One region of the Bacillus aerius genome, then DNA from elsewhere that is predicted to be linked to it. Evidence: riboswitches for the same ligand, from Rfam matches in the RefSeq annotation. Region 1 holds a riboswitch; the other holds the start of a gene.
The links. Region 1 has a riboswitch for S-adenosylmethionine ahead of M2353_RS18310 (sugar ABC transporter substrate-binding protein). Riboswitches for the same ligand answer to the same signal wherever they lie in the genome.
Positions count from the first base shown of each region.

Region 2: it holds a riboswitch for S-adenosylmethionine, as region 1 does, so the genes downstream of both, metK (methionine adenosyltransferase) here and M2353_RS18310 (sugar ABC transporter substrate-binding protein) in region 1, are expected to answer to the same signal.

Region 1 is NZ_JARYHO010000001.1:3,521,029-3,524,196, forward strand. It holds gene M2353_RS18305 (sugar ABC transporter ATP-binding protein) at 1-111, opposite strand, end outside; gene M2353_RS18310 (sugar ABC transporter substrate-binding protein) at 184-1,302, opposite strand; SAM riboswitch class I at 1,476-1,585, opposite strand; gene M2353_RS18315 (right-handed parallel beta-helix repeat-containing protein) at 1,703-3,130, opposite strand.
Region 2 is NZ_JARYHO010000001.1:2,756,604-2,759,771, forward strand. It holds gene asnB (asparagine synthase (glutamine-hydrolyzing)) at 1-543, opposite strand, end outside; gene metK (methionine adenosyltransferase) at 692-1,894, opposite strand; SAM riboswitch class I at 2,090-2,224, opposite strand; gene pckA (phosphoenolpyruvate carboxykinase (ATP)) at 2,451-3,168, shown strand, end outside.

The DNA of each region.
Region 1 (3,168 bases):
AATCAGGGCATGGACTGTGCCTTTTTTTAATGTGAAATTTGCTTGATCTAACGCTTTGACTCCTGGGAATTCAATCGAAATGTTTTTCATATGAACAAGCGGCGTTGTCATAGGTGTCCTCCTTCTCTCCTGATCGTCAATTGAAAAACGAAACACCCTCTATGAAAAGAGAGTGCACGTAGTTTATTTTGCATAATGCTTCCTCAAGGTCTTCATCCAGTCTTCTTCAAAAGCAGTCGATGATCCGAATCCTTTTACTTCATCTGCAAGATTGACCATATTGATGGCCTTTCCTGCATCCTGAAGCTGCTTTTGTGAAATGAGAGAGGCCTCAAGGTCATAGGAAGATGGCGTTTTCTCGCCAGCTAGTTTCTTCGCAAGAATCCTTACGTCGATTGCGCCAATGAGCTTCGGATCGACAGCGGCAGTGTACTTCCAAGGACTGTCTTTCGCAGTCATTTCTTGCAGATCGGCATTAGACACATCAATACCGTATATTTTCACTTCGGTTCTTCCTGCTTCTTTTAAAGCTCTTGCGGCACCAATCGCAAATGCATCCCACGTGGCAAAAATCGCATCCAGTTTACCCTTTGGATATTTATTTAGCATAGCCGCAACCGCATTTTGTGTTTGAACTGATGTATCAGAGGCCGCAACGCCAAATCGGTCAAGTTCCTTGATTCCTGTATGCTGTTTGAGCGTTTCTTGGTACACCTTGTTTCGTCTCACCATTGGAGGGAATCCGTCTACCCAAAGATACGCAATATTTGCTTTCCCTTTAAAATCAGCCACGAGTGCATCTAATGATTTTTCTGCTAATTGCTCGTCATCTTGAGACGTCACTGTGACCCCTTTGATGTCCTTCAGCTTCGGATTTGAATCAAACGCCACAACTGGAATGCCCTTCGCTGTGATCTTCTTCACATCAGCGACTGTCGCCTCATCATCCCCATGAGAGATGATAAAGCCATCATAGTTTTCTTCTAGTGCTTGAGAAATGGCATCATGAAACTTCGCCGTATCACCATTTGCCGTGTAGACATCTACTGTAAAGCCTAGCGCTTCACCTTCTGCCTTCGTTCCTGCTAAAAACTGAGCAGTATGATCGTCCCCGCCAATTTTACGGATGACTTTAATTTTTGCTCCCTGTCCTTTTGCAAATCGCTTCGGGACATTGTCAAAGGAGACCTTTTCGTTTGCATTAGCCTTTGAGCCTGCGCTTGATCCCGTACCGCAACCAGATAATAGCACGGTCAGGACCGTCAATAATACAAGAGATGATGTCCAATATTTACGTTTCATTGCTGTTCCTCCTCAAGTTGTTTTATTTTTCACATCGGAAAACTAGGTAAAGAAGTGGAAATATGCCTGTGAACCCAGTCTTTTGATTCTAAAAAAAGAGATCAAAAAAAGCCTCTCTTGATAAAGAGAGGCTTGATCACCGTTGCATGAAACATGTATCGGGAAGTCTTCCTCTCTTATCTGTCAAAGCTGTAACAGCTTTGCAGGAATTAGCACCAATTTCTTAAATAGAAACGGTTGCTGGGCGTCATAGGGCCAGTCCCTCTGCCTCTCTTGATAAGAGATCCGTTATGAAATTTGTTTTAGTTGAAATGTCTTCTTTACTTTAATGTGATGTCTCATCAATGTCAATGACTTTTTTGAAAATTTCTAAAATGATCACTTGCACCGAATACCTTGTTTAACTGCCGATGATTTTCTTAGCAGGTGATGATGCCTTAAGACGGAAATCATATTTTTTCTCATTCACAAATTGGGGATTAAGGTGTGCTGATCCTTTATCTTGACCGCTTTTCGAGCGATACGTTTTGTAGCCTTCCAGCCATTTCCCGCGCCATACCCATTGTGAGGCTTTTGCACCTTTGCGGTCATCGTAGACATTCTTTTGGAATGTATTCTTCTTGTTCACTTCGTAGAGATTCACGACTAAGTAATGCGAAGCACTGGCTGTCATGATATTATTCGTGATTCGATTGTTCACCGATTGATATTGCATGAGCAATTGACCGCCTTCTAAGCCGGCTGTGTCATTTTTGTACAAAATGTTATGGGAGATGGTCGTGTTTGTGGTTCCGCCCCGCTTCTTGTCATAGCCGCCAATGGAGATGCCTGTATAACGATTTAAATATACTTGATTGTGCTCAATGCGAATGCGTTCGGCCATCTTCCCTTTATGTTCACTTGTGACCTCAATCCCAAGGTCATTATGATGGCTGATGTTATGATCAATCACGATGTCTTTCCCGCCATCCACATAGATTCCTCCTGCGGAGATGTCCTTGCCGTACGCTGGATTCCCAACACTCGTAATCTCATAAACTTTGTTTCTAGATACGACACCATTTCGCACTTGATCATACTTTTTAGAAGGTGCGACATTCTCAAAACCAATTAAATCAATCCCGATATTGTCCGTATGCCGGACTGTATTATGTGTCACGCGGAAATTTTTCACGTTTCCGTTTAGCACAAGGGCTTCACTAAAACCCAACTTTAACTTTTCCACAGTGTTTCCTTTGATTTCGATGTCTTCAATGGCTGCAGGTGCTTTCGTTCCATAGACCGCAATGCCATGAGCATTCCCATTTTGATGTGTCGTCTGAATGTCGTACACACGGTTGTTAAGCAGTTTGACGCCTTTGCCGCTTCCTGTGATGAATATACCAATGGGTGTCACATCTTCTTGATTCGTTTTAATATGACCGACTGTCAAACCTTTCAGGGTGATATAGCTTTTTTGATCAATCTTCACAAGACCACCGTCTGCTTGATTTCCTTTAAGAGATGCTCCGCTAATGACAGGCTTCTCTTTTCCATACGCTTGAAAAACAACTGGTGCTTTCTTTGTTCCAGAATGGCGGACAATCAATCTCTCTTTGTATGTACCGCCTCTCATATAAACTGTTGTCCCAGCTTTCGCGATACTTGCCGCTTTTTTCAGCGTACGGAAAGGCTTTTGCTTTGTCCCTGGATGTTTGTCGTTCCCATTTGCTGCGACGTAATAGGCAGTACCTTGCTTCGCACCAGCCTCCTCCGTCATCGCTTGACAGCCAAAACTAATGGCGGTCATCAATAAAATCAATAAGGCGCCTGATATCATTCGTTTCATCTCGTTGTTTGCTCCCTTCCACTCTCTTCTACCTTTAT
Region 2 (3,168 bases), 760 kb from region 1:
CAAAGCAGTCTCATCAAATAAAATGTTCTCATTCACAGCCATTAAGCTTTTGCGTTCAGAAGCAAAGTACACTTGGTCATCCATTTGTGTAAAATAGAGCGGTTTAATGCCGAAAGGATCTCTTGCGCCATATAATAACTGCGCTTCTTTATCCCAAATTAAAAATGCAAACATCCCGCGAAGCTTCGATGCCGCTTCTTCTTTATAGTGGCGATATGTGGCAAGAAGGACTTCCGTATCAGAATCTGTGCTGAACGTATAGCCTTTTTTCACAAGCTCTTCTTTCAGCTCCACATAGTTATAAATTTCTCCGTTGAAAATAATCCAATACTTTTCATCTTCATAAGAAAGCGGCTGCTTTCCGTGTTCAACATCTATAATACTTAAACGTCTAAATCCAAATCCTACATGCTCATCATGAAAGTACCCCTCATCATCCGGACCTCGATGAACGATGAGACGATTCATTTGCTTAATTAACTCTTCCTGCTCAGTAGTTTCGGACAATGGACGGTGATTAAATACACCAACAAACCCACACATATTATTGCCTCCACGTTATGTTATTTCTTAAAAGTAGACCTATAATTAGACAGTATTTTGTCCAATTTTGTTTCACATTTTTACGCTTTTTGTAGAATTTTTTTTAATCAAAAGGAAAACCGCTTAAAATAAGCGGTTTTGTATGTTGTTATTCTCCTAATGCTTCCTTGCGAAGCGTGTCGGCTTTATCCGTTTTTTCCCATGGAAGATCCAAGTCATGACGGCCAAAATGTCCGTATGCAGCGGTTTGTTTATAGATCGGACGACGTAAGTCAAGCATTTTAATAATGCCGGCTGGACGAAGATCAAAGTTTGCACGTACCACTTCAATTAATTTCTCTTCAGAGGCTTTTCCTGTTCCAAATGTATCAATTGAAATAGAGACAGGCTGTGCAACACCAATTGCATAAGCAAGCTGCACTTCACATGAATCTGCAAGACCAGCTGCTACGATGTTTTTCGCTACATAGCGAGCCGCATATGCTGCCGAACGGTCAACCTTCGTTGCATCCTTGCCAGAGAAAGCACCGCCACCGTGACGAGCATACCCGCCATAAGTATCAACGATGATTTTACGTCCAGTTAAACCAGCATCCCCTTGAGGTCCACCGATAACAAAGCGGCCTGTTGGGTTGATGAAGTATTTTGTTTCTTCATCGATCAGTTCACTTGGAACGACGGGGCGGATGACATGCTCTTTTAAGTCGCTTTGAATTTGTTCAAGCGTCACTTCTGGTGCATGCTGTGTAGAAATAACCACCGTATCAATACGAACTGGTTTGTTTTGTTCATCATATTCAACTGTTACTTGAGTTTTTCCGTCCGGACGAAGGTATGCAAGTGTTTCATTCTTGCGTACTTCTGTTAAACGGCGAGATAATTTATGTGCAAGAGAAATCGGCAGTGGCATAAGCTCTTCAGTTTCGTTGTTTGCAAAACCAAACATCAAACCTTGGTCACCTGCACCGATCGCATCAATTTCTTCTTCAGTCATTGTTCCTTCACGTGCTTCAAGCGCTTTGTCTACACCTTGCGCAATATCAGCAGACTGTTCATCAATTGATGTAAGAACCGCACATGTTTCCGCATCAAAACCATATTTCGCACGTGTGTAGCCAATTTCCTTAATCGTGTCACGCACCGTCTTTGGAATGTCGACATAAGTAGACGTTGTAATCTCACCGCTTACTAATACGAGACCGGTTGTTACAGAAGTTTCACAGGCAACACGTGCATTTGGATCTTTCTTTAAAATTTCATCCAAAATGCTGTCTGAAATTTGATCACAGATTTTATCTGGATGTCCTTCGGTCACTGATTCTGAAGTAAATAAACGACGATTTTGACTCATAATGGCTATTTCCTCCTGTACAAGACCACATCATCCCAAGATGAGGCCTCCAATATGATACGGAACTCGTTCCCTCTTATATTTCAACATGTTTATATTAGAGATGTTATTGGCAATTTGTTCATATGATATCCCAAAAATAAAAAAACCATTTCCTTCATTGCGAGGAAAGGGTCTGAGATCGCATGCCTTTCACTCTTATCGCTCAAGGTGTTCTTGTACCTTGCATCAGGTTAGCACCTTGGTTTCTCAGCATGTTCATGCCTTTTTCATAAGAAACCGGTTGCTGGGCTTCATCGGGCCTGTCCCTCCACCAACTCGGGATAAGAGTATCCGTTCAATAAGATATCTTATCTTAAACCCTTGCGTCATGTCAATGGTTCATAGGAATTATCTCCCCTTTTTTTCACCTCATCATTAGCATCACCAAAAAGCATATTTTCATAGCAGAAATGAAAAAACACACACAAAAATGTTTAAATAGTATAGACTATTATTATCAATGTGTTATACTAATCAAAACAAACAAATTCAACGGTAAAGGAAGGGTTTTTTTATGAACTCAGTGGATTTAAAAGAAGATTTGCAGTCATTGCTCTCATTAGAAAATACGCACCAAAATTTATCTGTTCCGAAACTTGTTGAAAAGATTTTGGCACGTAATGAAGGCGTTTTAACTTCAACTGGTGCTGTGCGCGCCACAACGGGTGCCTACACTGGACGTTCGCCTAAAGATAAATTCATCGTAAAAGAAGAAAACTCTGAACATAAAATTGATTGGGGTCAAGTGAATCAGCCGATCTCGAAAGAGGCATTTGATCGTTTATATACAAAGGTTGTGTCATACTTAAAAGAACGTGATGAACTATTTGTCTTTGATGGTTTTGCCGGTGCTGACGAAAAATACCGTATGCCAATTACAGTTGTAAATGAATTCGCTTGGCACAATCTCTTTGCAAAGCAGCTATTCATCAGACCTGATGGATCAACACCATCATCAAACGAAAAACCTTTCACCATCTTATCTGCACCTCACTTTAAAGCAGATCCTGAAACAGATGGCACAAACTCTGAAACGTTTATTATCGTTTCTTTTGAAAAACGGACGATTCTGATCGGTGGAACAGAATATGCAGGAGAGATGAAAAAATCCATTTTCTCTGTTATGAACTACCTGCTTCCTGAACAAGATATTTTATCAATGCACTGCTCTGCTAACGTCGGTCAAGAAGGCGATGTTGCTTTATTTTTCGGCCTTTCAGGTACTGGAAAAA